Regions from separate parts of the Kitasatospora sp. NBC_00070 genome, predicted to be linked through region 2. Evidence: predicted binding sites of a transcription regulator. Region 2 holds the regulator's gene; the other holds the start of a gene.
What was found. Region 2 encodes HrcA, which represses chaperone genes, less so after heat shock. Its sites were predicted from a motif close to TTNGCACTCNGNNNNNCNGAGTGCNAA; they were not measured.

Region 1 (10,483 bases), 2.1 Mb from region 2:
CCTGCTGAAGATGGAGCAGGGCGGCGAGGCTCCCGACGACCGGGTGCAGGACGCGGTGGCCCGCAACCCGCAGGTCAAGGCCCTGGTCAAGCAGTGCTGGCCGCCGGTGGACCCGGCCAAGCTGGTGCACCGGCTGCTCACCGACGCCGAGTTCCTGGCGAGTTGCGCGGACGGCATCCTGACCGAGGACGAGCAGGCCACCATCCGCTGGGCCAGGCCCGGACGTTCGGCGAAGACCGCGCCGTGGACCGCCGCCGACGCCGTCCTGGTCGACGAGACCGCCGACCTGGTGCAGCGCACCGCCTCGCTCGGCCACGTCGTACTGGACGAGGCGCAGGACCTCTCGCCGATGCAGTACCGGGCCGTCGGCCGCCGGTGCAGCACCGGCTCGGCCACCGTGCTCGGCGACCTCGCCCAGGGCACCACCCCCTGGGCGACCGGCAGTTGGGCCGAGGCCCTGCACCACCTCGGCAAGCCGACCGCCCACGTCGAGGAGCTCACCAAGGGCTTCCGGGTACCCGAGGAGGTGATCGCGTACGCCTCCCGGCTGCTGCCCGCGATCGCCCCCGGCCTGGCGCCGGCCACTTCGGTCCGCGACGCACCGGGTTCGCTGACCCTCCGTCAGGTAGAGCCGGAAGCACTGGACTCGGCGCTGGTGGCGGCCTGCCGCAGCGCATTGCAACGCGAGGGCTCGACCGGGCTGATCGCGGCGGACGCCCGGATCCCGGCCCTCTCCGCCGCCCTCACGGCAGCCGGGCTGGCCCACCTCGAACCCGGCACCGAGACCAGCGCCGACGCCCGCCTCACCCTGGTCCCCGCCTCCCTCGCCAAGGGCCTCGAGTACGACTACGTGGTCCTCGACGAACCCGCCGCAGTGGTCGCCGGCGAACCCGACCTACGGACCGGCCTGCGCCGCCTCTACGTCGCCCTGACCCGAGCGGTCTCGGGCCTGGCGGTCCTGCACGCCCAGCCCCTCCCCGAACAGCTGCGCTGAGCAGAGGCCCGGGGCCGCACTTTTGGCAGGTGCTTCGGCATCTACGGTCAGGGGCTCGGGGAACTGCGAGGAGATCTGGCGTGCGGGTCACGGCGAAAGTGCCCGACCACCTGCGCAGCGATCACCTTGAACGAGGCCGGCGCCGCAGTTCCCCGAGCCCCTGACCGTAATCGGTTGAGCACCTGCAAAGGTCTAGGCCGTGTTTTAGAAGGCGTCGAAGGTGTGTCTGGTTGGTTGTCCGGGGGAGCTTCGGGTGGCCAGCCAGAGGATGAGGTCGCGCGCGGTCGTGTGGATGCTGGTCTCGGTGACGATGTGGTGTTCGTGTCGGCTCGCGTCGCGGCGGACGATCTCGTATTCGCCCTTGTCGAGGACGGCGACCGAGACGTACCAGGCCGGGTCGTCCTCGTCGGGCTGGATGACGACGAAGGTGTTGTCGGTGTCGTTGAGGTCGTCGAGCAGCATGAAGATGGCGTCTTCGGACGGGTCGTCGATGTGGTCGCCGTTCTCGCTGTCGGCGCAGTAGTGGGTAGCGGCCACCGGTTTCTCCCCTTGTGCGACACCCCGCTCCGGGCTCGCGGCCAGCATGGCACGCGAGCCCGGCACGTCGACTCTCACAGCCACTGGTTGATCGCGGCGACGAGGACGGCCGCCTCGAAGCGGACGGCGAGTTTGTCGAAGCGGGTGGCCACCGCCCGGTGCTGCTTCAGCCGGTTGATGCCGCACTCGACAGCATGGCGGGCTTTGTAGTCCTCGCGGTCGAAGCGGGGTGGACGTCCACCGCCCGCACCCCTCCGCTTGCGGTTGCGGATCTGGTCGGCCGGCTCCGCGATGGTGCACCGGATGCCGCGTCGACGCAGGTAGGCCCGGTTCGCCTTGGACGAGTACGCCTTGTCGCCGCGCACCCGAAGCGGGCGGGTGCGGGGTCGGCCCGGACCGGTTCTGGGCACACGTATCGCGTCGAGCACCGCCTCGAACTGCGGCGAGTCCCCGCGCTGGCCGGCCGTGACGAGCAGGGACAGCGGCTTCTGCCGTTGCTCGCACGCCAGGTGAATCTTGGTCGTGAATCCGCCTCGTGACCGGCCCAGCCCGTGGTCCGCGGGCTCCTTGCCCACGCCGCCCGGCGGCTCCTTCTGCGCGGCCCCGTCACGTCGGGCGCCCGCGGCGTGTTGGTGGGCCCGGCAGATCGTGGAGTCGACGTTCACCTCCCAGACGATCATCCCGGCCGCATCGCCCCGCGCCTGCAGGCCGGCAAGGAGCTGCTGCCAGACACCTTGTCGCTGCCAGCGGCGGAACAGGCCGTAGATCGTCTGCCAGGGTCCGTACTCCGGCGGAACGTCCCGCCACGGAGCTCCCGTCCGTACCCGCCACCGAATCCCGTTGACCAGCCTACGACGCGACCTCGCCGGACGACCCACCCCGGCCATCGGCAACAACGGCTCCAGCACAGCCCACTGATCATCCGACAGATCCCCACGCCCCATCCACACAGCCTGGCATCACACCAAACCACCTTCCAAAACACGGCCTAGGCGTCGATCACGGCCCGCCATTCGGCGACCTTCGCGGCGTCGACCGGGGTGTCCCAGCCGTTGGCGCGGACCGGGCCGCCGACGTGGAAGCCGTCGAAGCCGGCGGCGCGGAGGTCGGGGATGTGTTCGGCGCGGAGGCCGCCGCCGATCAGGATCTGCTGGCGGTAGCCGGGGTCGCCCGCCTTGGCGAGTTCGCCGGCCAGCACCTCCCGGCCGTCGCTCACGCCGGCCGCGGAGCCGGAGGTGAGGAAGGTGTCCAGCCCGGGCAGGTCGCCGACGGCGGCCCGGACGGCGGCCCGGTCCGCGCTGTGGTCGATCGCCCGGTGGAAGGTCCAGCGGCAGCCGGCCACCGCCTCCGCGACGGCCCGGGTCGCGGCCAGGTCCACCGCCCCCTCGGCGTCCAGGAACCCGAAGACGAACTCCTCGGCGCCCTCGGCCCGCAGCGCGGCGGCCCGCGCCTGCAGCTCGTCCAGGCTGCCGGGGGTGAAGCCGTCCCGGAGCCGGAGCATCACCCGGAGCGGGATGCTGACCGCGTCCCGGATGGCCACGAAGTCCGCGAGGGCGGGGGTGAGACCGTCGGCGGCGATGTCGGCGACCAGTTCGAGGCGGTCGGCACCGCCCGTCTGGGCAGCCCGGGCGTCCTCCGCCGTCAGCGCGATCACTTCGAACATTGGTCTAGACATATTGCTTACCCTGCCATATCCGGAGGCCCGTCGGCGAGCCCTCTGCACGGGAAACAGTTCGGCCCCGCCGAGGTGCGGGCCCGCGCTCCCCAGCATGGCCACCGCCCGGCGGGGCCGCATCCCACGCGGGTCCGGCCGCCGGACCGGCGTCGGGAAGAATGACCGCCATGACCTCCGCGCTGCTGGACCGCTGGACCGCCCTGCTGCTCCGTACCGGAGCCACCGTCGACCCCGCGCCGTACGGGCGCGACCTGCTCGCCCGGTGGGCCGAACCGCAGCGGCACTACCACCGCACCGAGCACCTGACGGCCGTCCTGGACCAGATCGACGCCCTGGCCGGACACGCCGAGGACCCGGACGCCGTCCGGCTGGCCGCCTGGTTCCACGACGCCGTGTACAAGCCCGACCGCTCCGAGAACGAGGAGCGCAGTGCCCAGCTCGCGATCCGCGCCCTGCGCGAGGCCGGGCTGGCCGAGGCGCTGGTGGAGGAGGTCGCCCGGCTGGTCCGGCTCACCGTCGGCCACCACCCCGCCCCCGGCGACCGGAACGGCGAGGTGCTCTGCGACGCCGACCTGGCCGTGCTCGGCGGCACCCCCGGGCAGTACGCCGACTACGCGGCCGCCGTCCGCACCGAGTACGGCTTCGTCCCCGAGGACGCCTTCCGGACCGGGCGGGCCGAGATCCTGCGGCAGCTGCTCGCGCTGCCCGCGCTCTACCGGACGGACCACGCCCGGGAGCGGTTCGACGCCGCCGCCCGCCGCAACCTGGCGGCCGAGCTCATGCTCCTGGAGCGCTGACCGGGCGACCGGCCTTCCGCCGCCGCAGCCCGGCGGCGGTCAGCCGGGCCACCAGCTCCTTGCTGCCGACCGGCTGCGCGCCGAGCCCCACCGCCTGGTCGTACCAGGCGGCCGGGATGTCGTAGTGGTCGCGCTCGAACCCGCGTGCGGGCGCGCCCAGCCGCTCCGCGAAGGCGTGCAGTTCCTCGTAGGAGACGTCGCTCACCAGGTGCGACCAGTGCTTCCCGTGCCCCGGCCAGGACGGCGGGTCGATCAGGATCACGACAGCGCACCCACCGGCGCCACCACGGCCGCCTCCTTGCCGCACACCCAGTGCGGCTCGGGCCCGAGCTCCGGCTCCACGCTCAACGCGTGCGGGTCCCCCTCGGCGGCGCACACCTCGCACAGCGGCCAGCGCCCGTACGCCTCCAGCAGCTTGTCCTGCACGTCCTGCGCGACCAGGCCGAGCACGTAGTCCGTCCCGTCCGGCCACTGCTCCAGCCACCAGCGCCGGTGCGTCACCGCGTCCTCCACCAGCGACACCACCTGCGGGTCGGCCACGTCCCGGGCGGTCAGGTCGGCGAGGATCAGCGCCCGCGCACTGTGCAGCGCGGCTTCGATGTCAGAACTCATCCGTCCATTGTCCCGCAGCCCGCCACGGAGCCGGAAACGCCGGCGGAACGCCGCAGGGCGGCCTCCCCGGTGAAGGGGAGACCGCCCTGACGGACGTTCAGAACGTTCCGATCCTCGGGAGGATCAGAAGTCCATGTCGCCACCCGGCATGCCGCCGCCCGCGGGGGCACCGGCCTTCTCGGGCTTGTCGGCGATGACGGCCTCGGTGGTGAGGAAGAGCGCCGCGATGGAGGCGGCGTTCTGCAGCGCGGAGCGCGTGACCTTGGCCGGGTCGATGATGCCCGCGGCGATGAGGTCGACGTACTCGTTGGTCGCGGCGTTCAGGCCCCAACCGGGCTGCAGGTTGCGGACCTTCTCCACGACGACGCCGCCCTCGAGGCCGGCGTTGACCGCGATCTGCTTGATCGGGGCCTCCAGCGCGACGCGGACGATGTTGGCACCGGTGGCCTCGTCGCCCTCGAGCTCCAGCTTGTCGAACGCGACCGAAGCCTGCAGCAGCGCCACGCCACCACCGGCGACGATGCCCTCCTCGACGGCGGCCTTCGCGTTGCGAACGGCGTCCTCGATGCGGTGCTTGCGCTCCTTGAGCTCGACCTCGGTCGCAGCGCCGGCCTTGATCACGGCCACGCCGCCCGCGAGCTTCGCCAGGCGCTCCTGGAGCTTCTCGCGGTCGTAGTCCGAGTCGCTGTTCTCGATCTCGGCGCGGATCTGGTTGACCCGGCCGGCGACCTGGTCGCTGTCGCCGCCACCGTCGACGATGGTGGTCTCGTCCTTGGTGATGACCACCTTGCGGGCGGTGCCCAGCAGGTCGATGCCGGCGTTCTCGAGCTTGAGGCCGACCTCCTCGGAGATCACGGTGCCACCGGTGAGGATGGCGATGTCGCCGAGCATGGCCTTGCGGCGGTCACCGAAGCCCGGGGCCTTGACGGCGACGGACTTGAAGGTGCCACGGATCTTGTTCACGACCAGGGTCGACAGGGCCTCGCCCTCGACGTCCTCGGCGATGATGACGAGCGGCTTGCCGCTCTGCATGACCTTCTCCAGCAGCGGGAGCAGGTCCTTGACCGAGCCGATCTTGGAGTTGGCGATCAGGATGTACGGGTCCTCGAAGGACGCCTCCATCCGCTCCAGGTCCGTGGCGAAGTACGCGGAGATGTAGCCCTTGTCGAAGCGCATGCCCTCGGTGAGCTCGAGCTCCAGACCGAAGGTGTTGCTCTCCTCGACGGTGATGACACCTTCCTTGCCGACCTTGTCCATCGCCTCGGCGATGAGCTCGCCGATCTGGGTGTCGGCGGCCGAGATGGAGGCCGTCGAAGCGATCTGCTCCTTGGTCTCGACATCCTTGGCCTGGGCCAGCAGCTGGTCCGAGACGGCCTTGACGGCCTTCTCGATGCCGCGCTTCAGGGCCATCGGGTTGGCGCCGGCCGCGACGTTGCGCAGACCCTCGCGCACGAGCGCCTGGGCCAGCACGGTGGCGGTGGTGGTGCCGTCGCCCGCGACGTCGTCGGTCTTCTTGGCGACCTCCTTGACGAGCTCGGCACCGATCTTCTCGTACGGGTCCTCGAGCTCGATCTCCTTGGCGATGGAGACGCCGTCGTTCGTGATCGTGGGGGCGCCCCACTTCTTCTCCAGGACGACGTTGCGGCCCTTGGGGCCGAGCGTCACCTTGACGGCGTCGGCAAGCTGGTTCATGCCACGCTCAAGGCCGCGGCGAGCTTCCTCGTCAAACGCGATGATCTTGGCCATCGGAAGTGGTCCTCCAGGACACGGTCGACTGCACCGGACCGAGGGGCGCCCGCGACGGACGGCCCTGGTGTGCGGGGGTCTTGTCCCCTACCGCTCCCGGGGGCCTCACCGACCCGGTCCGTTGTCACTCTCATGCTGCGAGTGCTAACGCCAATGATTAGCACTCTCGGGTATCGAGTGCAAGCCCAATCGTGGTAGTGACACGCAGATCGGTCATCCCGGCGGGGACGCCGACGGGCCCGTACGACGATGTCGTACGGGCCCGTCGACCAAGCAGGTGACGCCAACTCGCGGCCGAGCCGAGGTCCCCAGGGGTTCGGAAAGGTCAGACCGCCGCGCGGACCATGTCCGCCTGCGGGCCCTTCTGTCCCTGGGAGATCTCGAACTCGACCCGCTGGCCCTCCTCGAGGGTGCGGTAGCCGTCCATCTGGATCGCGCTGTAGTGGACGAACACGTCCGCACCACCGTCGACCGCGATGAAGCCGTACCCCTTCTCCGCGTTGAACCACTTGACGGTGCCCTGAGCCATTCCGAACTCCCCTTGTGCTGTGCTGGCCCTTCGCGGACCCGCAGGATGCGGGCCCAGGTCTGAACAGGCACGCCCGAGGGAACCCCCCCTGGGCGCAGCCGCGCTCGCCGCAAGCGCCCCACCGGTGCACCGCGAGGCGACCCGGCCGACGGGTGAATGCGTCGATCGCGGCTGAATGTATCCGGACAGACGCCCTCTGCAACAGGGCCAACCTTGCCGAATTCATCGGCAGTCGAATGGGATATCGCGGGAGGAAGGCGGCAGAGCGTGGCAATTCACTCCGGGCATAGCGGACTCATCACCGCAAAATGCGGCCAGATTTCTGACGCTTGCCTGACATCTTCTGTCTCACGCGGTCCGGCGGATGTCTCAACGGCCGGACGGGCCTTGCGTACGCGATCGGCTGACGGTGCGTGGGGAGGGCGGCGGTAAGAGCGGGGATACGCCGACTTCCGTCGCACTCTACTCCCTCCCGGGTGCCCGCTTTTCCACCCGACATAGGGCCGCGCCGCCGTCGGAAGCGGAAATAGGGATTCCGGTTCGGACGGCGGCGCGGCCGTATTCGGTGAAGTGCGGGAACTCAGCAGCCGCCGGCCACCGCGGGAATGATCGAGATGCCCGCGCCGTCCTTGATCTCGGTCGCCAGGCCCTCGGCGAAACGCACGTCGTCGTCGTTCACGTACACGTTCACGAAGCGGCGCAGCTTGCCCGCGTCGTCCAGCACCCGGGCGGCGATGCCGGGGTGGTTGGCGTCCAGGTCGGCGATGACGGCACCCAGGGTGTCGCCCTCGGCGGTGACCTCGGCGACGCCGCCGGTGTAGGTGCGCAGGATGGTCGGGATGCGGACGGTGGCGCTCATGCACGGACTCCTAGCGGGGAGGTGAGGGGGGATCAGGCGGAGGCGAGACCGGCGGCCCGGAACGAGTCCAGGGTCGGGCGGATGGTGGCGGTCAGGCCCGCGTCGGCGACGGCGTCCAGGGTCTTCAGACCGTCCCCGGTGTTGATCGCGACGGTCTCCTTGGACGGGTCCAGCTGACCCGTCTCGACCAGCTTCTTCAGCACCCCGATGGTCACCCCGCCGGCCGTCTCGGCGAAGATGCCCTCGGTCCTGGCCAGCAGCTTGATCGCCTCGACCACCTCGGCGTCCGTCACGTCCTCCACCGCGCCCCCGGTGCGGCGGGCGATGTCCAGCACGTACGGGCCGTCGGCCGGGTTGCCGATCGCCAGCGACTTGGCGATGGTGTTCGGCTTGACCGGGCGGATCACGTCGTGACCCGCCTTGAAGGCGGCGGAGACCGGGGAGCAGCCCTCGGCCTGGGCGCCGAAGATCCGGTACGGGCGGTCCTCGACCAGGCCGAGCTTGATCAGCTCCTGCAGGCCCTTGTCGATCTTGGTGAGCTGGGAGCCCGAGGCGATCGGGATCACCAGCTGCTCCGGCAGCCGCCAGCCGAGCTGCTCGCAGATCTCGTACGCCAGGGTCTTCGAGCCCTCGCCGTAGTACGGCCGGAGGTTGACGTTGACGAAGCCCCAGCCCTCGCCGGCCGGGTCACCGATCAGCTCCGAGCAGAACCGGTTCACGTCGTCGTAGTTGCCCTCGATCCCGACCAGCTCGCCGCCGTAGACCCCGGCCATCACGACCTTGCCCTGCTCCAGGTCGTGCGGGATGAAGACGCAGGACTTGAAACCGGCCCGGGCCGCGGCCGCGCCGACGGCGCCGGCCAGGTTGCCGGTGGAGGAGCACGACAGGGTGGTGAAGTTGAACGCGCGCGCCGCCTCGATGGCGCAGGCGACCACCCGGTCCTTGAAGGAGTGGGTCGGGTTGCCCGAGTCGTCCTTGACGTGCAGCTGGGCGGTGAAGCCGAGCTCGCGGCCCAGGTTGTCGGCCTTCACCAGCGGGGTCCAGCCCGGGTTCAGGTTCGGCTTGCCCGCCACGTCGGCCGGGACGGGCAGCAGCGGGGCGTACCGCCAGATCGAGGCCGGACCGGCCTCGATCCGCTTGCGCAGCTCCTCGGCGGAGTCGGAGCCGAAGTCGTACGCGATCTCCAGCGGGCCGAAGCACTCGACGCAGGCGAAGCTCGGGCCGAGCGGGAATCGGGTGCCACACTCGCGACAGGACAGGGCGGCAGCGGGGCCGAGGTCGACGGTCGGGGCGGCAGAAACAGCGGTAGCCATGATGGCGGAGGCCTCTCTCCTCATCTTCCCCGTGACGCGGTCGCGCCACAGGACGGAATTGGCACCTGTCCCGCCGGATGGCCACTGCTGGGCCGGCCGTGCGAGAAGGTTGCCGGGACTTCGACGGGCCGTTCCCTCAGTCCCTCTGGATGAGCTCTGTGAAGTTGTGGTCCTGCTCTCCGGCCGACCCCGACGTGCGAAGGTCTGACCGCAGTACGAAGACTGTATCCGAAGGCGCCGGGCAGGGAACCGCGCGTCCGAGTCGCGAGATGCCCCGTCCCGAGAACGCCAGTCCGACCACTCAGCCCGAGGAGAACAGACGTGTCCGACCAGCCGACCCCGGCCGACCCGCCCGAGGAGCTGCTGCCGGAAGTGGCCGACTGGCTGCACCGGCGCTCCTGGACGACGGCCGACCGGCCGCCGGCCGACCTGCTCACCGCCAAACGGGCGGCCGGCCCGGCCGGGACGGTCAGCGTGGTGCTGCCCGCCCTCGACGAGGAGTCCACGGTCGGCGAGATCGTCCGGGTGATCCGGCGCGAGCTGATGGAGCGGCTGCCGCTGGTGGACGAGATCGTGGTGGTCGACTCGGGCTCGGCCGACCGGACGGCGCAGACCGCCGCCGCGGCGGGCGCCCGGGTGGTGCACCGGGACGACGTACTGCCCCGGCTGCCGGCCGCCCCGGGCAAGGGCGAGGTGCTCTGGCGCTCGCTGCTGGTCACCTCCGGCGAGATCGTCTGCTTCATCGACGCGGACCTGCGGGAGTTCGACCCGGCCTTCGTCTCCGGCATCGTCGGGCCGCTGCTGACCGATCCGGCGATCCAGCTGGTGAAGGCGATGTACGACCGGCCGCTGGAGACCGCGGGCGCGGTGGTCCCGGCCGGGGGCGGGCGGGTCACCGAGCTGGTGGCCCGGCCGCTGCTGAACCTTCACTGGCCCCAACTGGCCGGGTTCGTCCAGCCGTTGGGCGGCGAGTACGCCGCCAGGCGGTCGCTGCTGGAGCAGCTGCCGTTCCCGACCGGGTACGGGGTCGAGCTCGGCCTGCTGGTGGACGCGCTCGACCGGGTCGGCCTGGACGCGCTGGCCCAGGTGGACGTCGGGGTCCGGCACCACCGGCACCAGGACGGCCAGGCGCTCGGCCGGATGGCGGCCACCATCTACCGCACCGCCCTGGACCGCCTGGACCGCACCCACCGCCTCAAGACCACCCCCGACCTGGTGCACCCCCTGCTCACCCAGTTCACCCGCGACCCCGCCACCCGCGAGTTCACCGCCCACACCCACCCGGTCGGCGCCCTCGAACGCCCCCCGATGCTCACCGTCCCGGAGTACCTCAGCCCGCTACGGTCCAGGGGCTCGGGGAACGGCGACGCCAGCCCTTTCAGGGTGATCCGTCCGTGAAGGGTCAGGGACTTTCGCAGTGA
Region 2 (10,483 bases):
CCGAGCGGGCGGTCGGCCGCGTTGCGGAAGCCGACGATGGAGCAGAGCAGCTGGGGGCCGAAGCCGTTCGCCTCCAGCTCGCTGTTGACCGCGTGCAGGTCGTTGACCAGGTCGGGCAGCTCCTCGGGGGTGTGCCGGGCGAGCAGCCAGGAGTAGCCGTACGAGTCCTGCGAGACCTCGACCGGGACGCCGCCGCGTTCGGTGTCGGCGTCCAGCAGGGCGCGGATCTGGCCGGCCACCTCGGTGAAGGCGGCGCCCTCGACGGCGGCGAAGCAGACCGAGCCGAAGCCGGTGGGGCGGAAGCCGGCGGCGGCCTCCAGGGTGAGGGCGGCGGAAGGCACCCCGAAGAGCTGGTCGAGGTCGGGCCGGACCGGCTTGCTGCGGCCGAAGAGCGCGTCCAGGAATCCCACGGTGCCTCCTCAGCGGCCGAGCTCGGCGGAGATCCGGCCGAGCTGCTCCAGTCGCTGCTCCAGCGACGGGTGGGTGGACATCAGTTGGCTCGCGGCCTCCCGGGCGCTCAGCGCCGGGGCGAAGTAGAAGGCGTTGTACGGCTGTGCCCGACGCAGGTCCTCGCTCGGGATGGCGGCGATCTGGCCGGTCACCTTGGTCAGCGCGGAGGCCAGCGCGCTGGGCCGCCCGGTGAGCTGCGCGGCGGCCCGGTCGGCGGCCAGCTCGCGGTAGCGGGACAGCAGCCGGGTGAGCAGGAAGCCGGCCGCGTAGACCACCATGCTGACCAGCGGGACCAGGATCATCGCCAGCGCGGCGTTGCTGTCGTTGCTGCGGCCGCGCCCGTTCATCAGGCCGCCGTACAGCGCGATTCGGGTGATCACCCCGGCCAGCACGCCGAGGAAGCCGGCGATGGTCATCACCGCCACGTCCCGGTGCGCCACGTGCGAGAGCTCGTGCGCGAGCACGCCCTCCAGCTCCTCCGGCTCCAGCCGCCGGAGCAGTCCGGTGGTGACGCAGACCACGGCGCGCTCGGGGTTGCGGCCGGTGGCGAAGGCGTTCGGCATGTCGGTGTCGGTCACCGCGACCCGGGGCTTGGGCATGTCGGCCAGCGCGCACAACCGGTCGATGGTGCCGTGCAGTTGCGGGTACTCCTCGGGCGTCACCTCGCGGGCGCCCATCGCCCGCTGGGTGATCCGGTCGCTGAACCAGAACTGGGCCACGAACAGTCCGCCGGAGATCAGCACGATCAGCGGCCAGGCCCCCCGGAGCAGCACTATCAGCAGCCCGGTGAAGCCGACGTAGAGCAGTCCGATCAGGAACATCGTGGTGACCATCCGACCGGTCAGCCCGCGGTCGGGTGCGAAGCGGGAGTGCTGACCTGACGACATGGCTGCTCCTTATGTCCGGATCTGTCGCTTTCGATGCTGCCACTTGCCGGGAGCATTCGACGGGTGGCGCGGGTGGGACAGGGAGAAGGATCACCAGGCGGTGCCGTTCCTGCCGCCGGGGTCGGGCCTTACACTGGCAGGTACTGTCCTGGCACTCTGCCCAGCTGAGTGCCAGGGGACGGGTCAGGTTCGGGACGGAAGCGAAGACGGAGGTGCGTGGCCATGTACAGCGAGCGGCCGTTGGACGACCGCAAGCTCGCGGTGCTGCGCGCGATCGTCCAGGACTACGTCGGCACCGAGGAGCCGGTCGGCTCCAAGGCCCTGGTCGAGCGGCACAACCTCGGCGTCTCCCCGGCCACCGTGCGCAACGACATGGCGGCCCTGGAGGAGGACGGCTACATCCACCAGCCGCACACCAGCGCCGGCCGGATCCCCACCGACAAGGGGTACCGGCTGTTCGTCGACCGGCTGGCCGAGGTCAAGCCGATGACCGCCCCCGAGCGCCGGGCGATCCGGCACTTCCTGGACGGCGCGGTGGACCTGGACGACACGGTGGCCCGTACGGTCCGGCTGCTCGCGCAGCTGACCCGGCAGGTCGCGGTGGTCCAGTACCCCTCGCTGTCCCGCTCGACGGTGCGTCACGTCGAGCTGGTGGCACTGGCCCCGGCCAAGGTGATGCTGGTCCTGATCACCAACACCGGCCGGGTCGAGCAGCGGATGGTCGACTGCCCCGGGGCGGTCGGTGAGACGGTGCTGGCCGACCTGCGGGCCAAGCTCAACACCCAGGCGGTCGGCCGGCCGCTGCCCGAGGTGCCCGGGCTGCTGGAGGACCTGCCGGCGGCTTTCGAGCCCGCCGACCGGCCCGCCGTCACCACCGTGCTGGCCACCCTCTTCGAGACGCTGGCCGAGCAGAACGAGGAGCGGATCATGCTGGCCGGTACGGCCAACCTGACCCGCTTCGGCCACGACTTCCCGCTCACCATCCAGCCGGTGCTGGAGGCCCTGGAGGAGCAGGTCGTCCTGCTCCGTCTCCTGGGTGAGACGGCGGACGCGGGGATGACGGTCCGGATCGGCCACGAGAACGCCTACGAGGGGCTCAATTCCACCTCCGTGGTCTCGGTCGGCTACGGTTCGGGCGATCAGAGTGTCGCGAAGCTGGGCGTGATCGGACCGACCCGGATGGACTACCCGGGCACAATGGGGGCGGTGCGAGCGGTGGCACGGTACGTGGGTCAGATCCTGGCCGAGTCCTAACAGAGCACTGTCAGACCAGTCGCAGCACTTCTAGAGGCGGAACAAGCGGAGCATTTGGTGGCCACGGACTACTACGCGGTACTCGGCGTCCGACGGGATGCGGGGCAGGACGAGATCAAGAAGGCGTTCCGGCGCCTTGCCCGCGAACTGCACCCGGACGTCAACCCGGACCCCAAGACGCAGGAGCGGTTCAAGGAGATCAACGCCGCCTACGAGGTGTTGTCCGACCCGGCCAAGCGCCAGGTCTACGACCTCGGCGGCGACCCGCTGTCGCCCAACGGCGGCGGCGCGGGCGGCTTCGGCGCGGGCGCGGCGGGCTTCGGCTTCTCCGACATCATGGACGCGTTCTTCGGCGCGGCCTCGGGTCAGCGCGGGCCGCGCTCGCGCACCCGGCGCGGCCAGGACGCGATGATCCGGCTGGAGATCACCCTGGAGGAGGCCGCGTTCGGCACCACCAAGGAACTCCAGGTGGACACCGCCGTCACCTGCACCACCTGCTCGGGCGAGGGCGCGGCCCCCGGCACCTCGGCGCAGACCTGTGACATGTGTCGCGGCAAGGGCGAGGTCTCCCAGGTCACCCGGTCCTTCCTGGGCCAGGTCATGACCTCGCGGCCGTGCCCGCAGTGCCAGGGCTTCGGCACCGTGGTCCCGACCCCGTGCCCCGAGTGCGCGGGCGACGGCCGGGTCCGGGCCCGTCGCACCCTGACGGTGAAGATCCCGGCCGGTGTCGACAACGGCACCCGGATCCAGCTCGCGGGCGAGGGCGAGGTCGGCCCCGGCGGCGGCCCCGCCGGCGACCTGTACGTCGAGATCGCCGAGACCAGCCACCCGACCTTCCAGCGGCGCGGGGACGACCTGCACTGCACGGTCACCATCCCGATGACGGCCGCTTCGCTCGGCACCCAGGTGCCGTTGCAGACCCTGGACGGTCTGGAGGAGGTCGACATCAGGCCCGGTACCCAGTCCGGCCAGTCGATCCCGCTGCACGGCCGGGGCATCACGCACCTGCGCGGCGGCGGCCGGGGCGACCTGATAGTGCATGTCGAGGTGCAGACCCCCACCAAGCTCGACCCCGAGCAGGAGGACCTGCTCCGCCGCCTCGCGGTGCTGCGCGGCGAGGAGCGGCCTTCCGGGACGTTCGCACCGGGCCAGCAGGGTCTGTTCTCCCGGCTGAAGGACGCGTTCAACGGCCGCTGAGCCGGATCCAGGTACCAGGCTTCGAGGTAAGGCACGCGCATGACCGCCCCCGTGTTCGTCGTGGACACCGACCGTCTCGCCGGGATCGCCCCCGGCGGGGTGGTCCGGCTGGACGGCCCCGAGGGGCGGCATGCCGCCGCCGTGAAGCGTCTGGAGCCCGGTGAGGCACTCACCCTCGCCGACGGCCTCGGCCTCGGCGTCGAGGGCACCGTGGCGGCCGTGCACGGCAAGGACGCGCTGGACGTCACCGTGCTGAGCGTCCGTCAGGAGCCCGCGCCCGCCCCCCGGATCGTGGTGGTCCAGGCCCTGCCGAAGGGCGACCGCGGCGAGCTCGCGGTGGAGACCATGACCGAGGTCGGGGTCGACGTGGTGATCCCCTGGGCCGCCTCCCGCTGCATCACCCAGTGGAAGGGCGACCGGGGCGCCAAGGCCCTCGCCAAGTGGCGGGCCACCGCCCGGGAGGCGGGCAAGCAGTCCCGCCGGCTGCGGTTCCCCGAGGTCCGCGAGCCGATGACGACGCGTCAGCTGGCCCCGCTGCTGGCCTCGGCGGCGTTCGCCGCCGTCCTGCACGAGGAGGGCTCCGCCCCGCTCGCCACCGCCGTGCTCCCCGCGAGCGGTGACCTGGTCCTGATCGTCGGCCCCGAGGGCGGCGTCTCCCCGGACGAACTCGCCACCTTCGCCGAAGCCGGCGCCGCCCCGTACCGGCTCGGCCCCTCCGTCCTCCGCACCTCCACGGCGGGCGTGGCGGCAGGCGCCCTCCTCCTCGGCCGCACCGGCCGCTGGGCCTGACTTTCCGCAGGCGCTCTGCTTTTGGCAGATGCTGCGGTAGCCAGGGGCTCGGGGCTCTGCTGTTGTGCGGCTCCGCCGCGCGGGCGCACGTGGTGCACCACCAGGGGCTCGGGGAACTGCGACGCCGACCTCGGAACAGGTGATCGTCGCGTAGGTGGTCAGGACTTTCGCAGTGACCCGCACGCCAGATCTCCTCGCAGTTCCCCGAGCCCCTGGGTAGTGCAACTGGACGCCCTGCCAAAGGCGCAGCCCCCGAGCCCCTGGGTAGTCGACCGCCGGGCGTCTGCCAAAGGTGCAGCCCCGGGCCCTGGGATAGTGCAACTAACCCGTGTGCGGAAGGGCCCGGGCTGCATAGAGTGACGCAGTGACGACCTCTGCGAGCGCGTATCTGCGCCATCCCCACCTGCACGGCGACCTGGTGACCTTCGTCGCCGAGGACGATATCTGGCTCGCGCCGCTGGACGGTGGTCGGGCCTGGCGGCTGACCGCCGATCAGGTGCCGGTCGGGCACCCCAGGTTCGCGCCGGACGGCCGGCACGTCGCCTGGACCTCGACCCGGGACGGTGCGCCGGAGATCCACGTCGCGCCCACCGACGGCGGGCAGGCCCGCCGGCTGACGTACTGGGGTGCGCCGCGCACCCGGCTGCGGGGCTGGACCAAGGACGGCCGCCCGGTCGCGGTGTCCAGCGCCGGACAGGCGACCCCGCGCCGCAGCTGGGCGTTCGCGATCCCGCTGGACGGCGGTGAGCCGACCAGGCTGCCGTACGGGCCGATCGGCGGCCTGGCGCAGGAGCCGGACGGCGACCGCACCCTGCTGCTGGCCCCGCTGACCACCGAGCCCGCGTACTGGAAGCGCTACCGGGGCGGCACGGCGGGCAAGTTGTGGATCGGTGGGCACGAGTTCGAGCGGGTGCACGCCGGGCTGGACGGCAACATCGACTCGCCGCTCTGGGTCGGTGGCCGGATCGCGTTCCTCTCCGACCACGAGGGCGTCGGGCAGCTGTACTCCAGCCTGCCGGACGGCACCGACCTGCGGCGGCACAGCGACGGCGAGTTCTACGCCAGGAACGCCACCACCGACGGCACCCGGATCGTCTGGCACAGCGCGGGTGACCTGTGGATCCTGGACGACCTGGCGGACGCCGAGCCGCGTCGCCTGGAGATCCTGCTCGCGGGCCCCCGGACGGGCCGTCAGCCCCGGCCGACCTCGGCCACCGGGCAGCTGGAGACCGTGTCGCCGGACCGGACCGGCCGGGCCAGCGCGGTGGTGGTGCGCGGCAGCGTGCACTGGCTGACCCACAAGGAGGGCCCGGCCCGGGTGCTGGCCGAGACCCCCGGGGTCCGGCACCGGCTGGCCCGGATCGTGCCGGGGCAGGACGGCGAGCAGGGCGTGGTCTGGATCACCGACGCCGAGGGCGACGACGCGGTGGAGTACGCCCCCGCCGTGCTCGGCGCCGAGCGGCGGCGGTTCGCGGCCGGGCAGCTCGGCCGGGTGCTCGGCCTGGCCGTCTCGCCGGACGGCGGGACGCTGGCGCTGGCCTCGCACGACGGCCGGGTGCTGCTGCTCACGCTGGCCGACGGCACCCTGCACCAGCTGGCCAGGAGCGGCCACGGTGAGGTCACCGGACTGGCCTTCTCGCCGGACTCGCGGCGGCTGGCCTGGTCCCAGCCGACCCTGGGCGCGGAGTCGCTGCGCCAGATCGTGCTGGCCGACCTGACGGACCGTACGGTCGCCGAGGCCACCCCGCAGCGCTTCATCGACTACTCGCCGGTCTTCACGGCGGACGGCAAGCACCTGGCCTTCCTGTCGGTGCGCAACTTCGACCCGGTCTACGACGCGCACGTCTTCGACCTGTCCTTCCCGACCGGCGCCCGGCCGTTCCTGATCACGCTGGCCGCCGACACCCCGTCACCGTTCGGCCCGCAGCGGGCCGGCCGCTCGCTCACCGGCGAGGACGAGGAGCCGAAGAAGAAGGACGAGGAGGCGGCGGAGGAGCCCACCGTCCCCGAGACCCGGGTGGACCTGGACGGGATCGCCGACCGGATCATCCCGTTCCCGGTCGAGGGCGGGCAGTTCGGCAGCCTGCGGGCGGCCAAGGACGGCGTGCTGTGGACCAGGCACCCGCTGCTCGGCATGCTCGGCGACAACGCCGCCTCGCTGGAGGACGAGCACCCGCGCCCGGCGCTGGAGCGCTTCGACTTCAAGAAGCTCAAGGCCGAGCAGCTGGTCGAGGCGCTGGACGACTTCCGGGTCAGCGGCGACGGCAGCCGGATCGCGGTCCTCGACGAGGGCGGCCTGCGGATCGTCCCGGCCGACCACAAGGCCGGTGACGACGACGACCTGACGGTCGACCTGGAGCGGATCAGGGCCACCGTGGACCCGGCGGCCGAGTGGCGGCAGATGTTCGACGAGAACGGTCGCCTGATGCGGGACAACTTCTGGCGGGCCGACCTCGGCGGCTTCGACTGGGCCGGCGCGCTGGCCAGGTACCGGCCGCTGGTCGAGCGGGCGGGCACCCACGACGACCTGGTGGACGTGCTCTGGGAGACGGTCGGCGAGCTGGGCACCTCGCACGCGTACGTGATGCCGCCGGGGCGGGGCACCGAGGCGGCCCGCCGGCAGGGCCTGCTCGGCGCCGACCTGGTGCGGGACGGCGAGGTCTGGCGGGTGGCCCGGGTGCTGCCCGGCGAGTCCTCCGACCCGCGGGCCCGCTCGCCGCTGGCCGCGCCCGGTGCGGCGGTCCGGGCCGGGGACGCGGTGCTGGCCGTGAACGGCCGCCCGGTGGACCCGGTGACCGGCCCCGCGCCGCTGCTCGCGGGCACGGCCGGCCAGCCGGTCGAGCTGACCGTGGCGGCCAAGGACGGCGCGGAGCGCCACCCGGTGGTGGTGCCGCTGGCCGACGAGGAGGCGCTGCGCTACCACGACTGGGTGGCCGGGCGCCGGGCCGCCGTCCGGGAGCTGTCGGCCGGCCGGCTCGGCTACCTGCACATCCCCGACATGCAGAGCGTCGGCTGGGCCCAGCTGCACCGGGACCTGCGGGTCGAGATGGCCAAGGAGGGCGTGCTGGTCGACCTCCGGGAGAACCGCGGCGGCCACACCTCGCAGCTGATCATCGAGAAGCTCAGCCGGAAGATCGTCGGCTGGGACCTCGGCCGCGACCTGGACGGCGCCGCCCCGTACCCGGCGGACGCCCCGCGCGGCCCGGTGGTCGCGCTGGCCGACGAGTTCGCGGGCTCGGACGGCGACATCGTGAACGCCGCCATCCAGGCCCTGAAGATCGGCCCGGTGGTCGGCACCCGGACCTGGGGCGGCGTGGTCGGCATCGACGGCAAGTACAGCCTGGTCGACGGCACCGGCGTCACCCAGCCCAAGTACGCCTTCTGGCTGGAGGGTTACGACTGGGGTGTGGAGAACCACGGCATCGACCCGGACGTCGAGGTGGTGATCGCCCCGCACCAGTGGGCCAACGGCGAGGACCCGCAGCTCGCCGAGGGCGTCCGGATCGCGCTGGCCGCGCTGGCCGAGACCCCGGCCAGGACCGGCCCGGAGCTGTAGCGCCGTCGGGAGGCGGCCGGGAACGTACCGCGTGCCGGTACGTGACCGGCCGCCTCCGTTAGGCTGCGGCAGGTAGTGACGATCACCGTGAAGGAGACCGAGATGGCCGGCGAGCCGCAGTCCGACTGCCTGTTCTGCAAGATCGTGGCGGGCGAGATCCCCGCGACGGTGGTCCGGAAGAGCGAGCACACGCTGGCCTTCCGGGACATCCACCCGCAGGCGCCGACCCACGTCCTGGTGATCCCGCACGCCCACTACCCGAACGCGGCCGCGCTGGCCGCCGCCGAGCCGGCGATCGCGGGCGAACTGCTCGCCGAGGCGGGCGAGGTGGCCCGCGAGGAGGGGCTGACCGACTACCGGTTGATCTTCAACACCGGGGCCGGCGCGGGCCAGACCGTCTTCCACGCGCACGTCCACCTGCTCGGCGGGAAGACGCTGCACGAGGGCCTGGTCTGATCCGGTGTCACAGCGCGAACTCGTCGTCCTCGGCACCGCCAGCCAGGTGCCCACCCGGCACCGGAACCACAACGGTTACCTGCTCCGCTGGGACGGCGAGGGCCTGCTCTTCGATCCCGGCGAGGGGACGCAGCGTCAGATGCTGCACGCCGGGGTCTCGGCCACCCAGCTGACCCGGATCGCGGTCACCCACTTCCACGGCGACCACTCGCTGGGCCTGGCGGGGGTGATCCAGCGGATCAACCTGGACCGGGTGCCGCACCCGGTGGACGCCTACTACCCGGCCAGCGGCCAGGTCTTCTTCGACCGGCTCCGGCAGGCCACCGCCTTCCACGAGACGGCCGAGCTGCGCCCGCACCCGATCGGGGCGCCGGGCCCGCTGGCCGCGCCGGGCGCCCCGTTCGAGCTGTCGGCGGTCCGGCTCTCGCACCCGGTGGACTCCTTCGGCTACCGGCTCACCGAGCCCGACTCGACCCGGCTGCTGCCCGCGCGGCTGGCCGAGCTCGGGCTGCGCGGCCCGGCCGTCGGGCAGCTCCAGCGGGACGGCCGGATCGAGCTGGCCGGACGGACCGTCACGCTGGCCGAGGTGAGCGAGGTCCGCCGGGGCCAGAAGTTCGCCTTCGTGATGGACACCCGGCTCTGCCCCGGTGTCGGCGAACTGGCCGAGGGCGCCGACCTGCTGGTGATCGAGGCGACCTTCCTGGAGGCCGAGGCGCAGCTCGCCGAGGACCACGGCCACCTGACCGCGGGGCAGGCGGCCCGGGCCGCCGCCGAGGCGGGGGTGCGCACCCTGGTGCTGACCCACTTCTCGCAGCGCTACCCGGACCTGACCGGCCACCTGGCCGAGGCCCGGAAGTACTTCGACGGCGAGCTGGTGGTGGCCGAGGACCTGGCCCGGGTCCCGGTGCCGGGACGGCTCTGAGTGAAAAGCACTCGCGTCCGGAGCACAACTCCCGGACCATCGAACTCCGTCGCCCCGGCGGCGGGCCGCGCCACCGCAACGGTCCACGGTGCGGCGTACCCTGGTGACCCCGGAGAGACCGAGCGGCACCCGAGACGGATGGGATGAGGCAGGCCACAGCGCCGACCCATGACTGAGACACCGCAGACCCGTACCAATGGACAGCCGCGTCCCGACGGGGACGCCGCCACCGCCAGGTTCACCATCCCGGCGAAGCACCCGATGGTCACCCTGCTCGGTGCGACCGACTCTCTGCTCCGGGTGATCGAGGAGGGGTTCCCGACCGCCGACATCCACGTCCGCGGCAACGACGTGACCGCCTCCGGCTCCCGGGCCGAGGTGGCCCTGATCCAGCAGCTTTTCAACGAGATGATGCTGGTGCTGCGCACCGGCCAACCCCTGACGGAGGACGCCGTGGAGCGCTCCATCGCCATGCTCAGGAGCGCCGCCGACAACCCGGACGACCCGGCACCCTCCGAGGTCTTCACCGCGAACATCCTGTCCAACCGGGGCCGGACCATCCGCCCCAAGACCCTCAACCAGCAGCGCTACGTCGACGCGATCGACAAGCACACGATCGTCTTCGGCCTCGGCCCCGCCGGTACCGGCAAGACCTACCTGGCGATGGCCAAGGCGGTCCAGGCCCTGCAGGCCAAGGAGGTCAACCGGATCATCCTGACCCGGCCGGCCGTCGAGGCGGGGGAGCGGCTGGGCTTCCTGCCCGGCACCCTCTACGAGAAGATCGACCCGTACCTGCGTCCGCTCTACGACGCGCTGCACGACATGATGGACCCGGACTCGATCCCCCGGCTGATGGCCGCGGGCACCATCGAGGTCGCCCCGCTCGCGTACATGCGCGGCCGGACCCTGAACGACGCCTTCATCATCCTGGACGAGGCGCAGAACACCTCGCCCGAGCAGATGAAGATGTTC

Region 1: a site for HrcA is predicted at 6,519-6,545, ahead of groL (chaperonin GroEL). Genes of this name have one in related genera too.

Annotation. Positions count from the first base shown of each region.
Region 1 covers NZ_CP108247.1:4,221,844-4,232,326, reverse strand. Annotated here, with positions in the region: gene OHV05_RS19640 (HelD family protein) at 1-994, shown strand, start outside; gene OHV05_RS19635 (hypothetical protein) at 1,199-1,579, opposite strand; gene OHV05_RS19630 (IS5 family transposase) at 1,606-2,475, opposite strand; gene OHV05_RS19625 (copper homeostasis protein CutC) at 2,520-3,194, opposite strand; gene OHV05_RS19620 (hypothetical protein) at 3,365-4,003, shown strand; gene OHV05_RS19615 (DUF4031 domain-containing protein) at 3,984-4,265, opposite strand; gene OHV05_RS19610 (hypothetical protein) at 4,262-4,615, opposite strand; gene groL (chaperonin GroEL) at 4,739-6,361, opposite strand; gene OHV05_RS19600 (cold-shock protein) at 6,687-6,890, opposite strand; gene OHV05_RS19595 (ubiquitin-like small modifier protein 1) at 7,471-7,749, opposite strand; gene thrC (threonine synthase) at 7,782-9,062, opposite strand; SAM riboswitch class I at 9,080-9,218, opposite strand; gene OHV05_RS19585 (glucosyl-3-phosphoglycerate synthase) at 9,423-10,460, shown strand.
Region 2 covers NZ_CP108247.1:2,159,193-2,169,675, reverse strand. Annotated here, with positions in the region: gene OHV05_RS10020 (hypothetical protein) at 1-410, opposite strand, end outside; gene htpX (zinc metalloprotease HtpX) at 420-1,337, opposite strand; gene hrcA (heat-inducible transcriptional repressor HrcA) at 1,560-2,591, shown strand; gene dnaJ (molecular chaperone DnaJ) at 2,649-3,788, shown strand; gene OHV05_RS10000 (16S rRNA (uracil(1498)-N(3))-methyltransferase) at 3,828-4,577, shown strand; gene OHV05_RS09995 (PDZ domain-containing protein) at 4,942-8,133, shown strand; gene OHV05_RS09990 (histidine triad nucleotide-binding protein) at 8,236-8,589, shown strand; gene OHV05_RS09985 (ribonuclease Z) at 8,594-9,511, shown strand; gene OHV05_RS09980 (PhoH family protein) at 9,680-10,483, shown strand, end outside.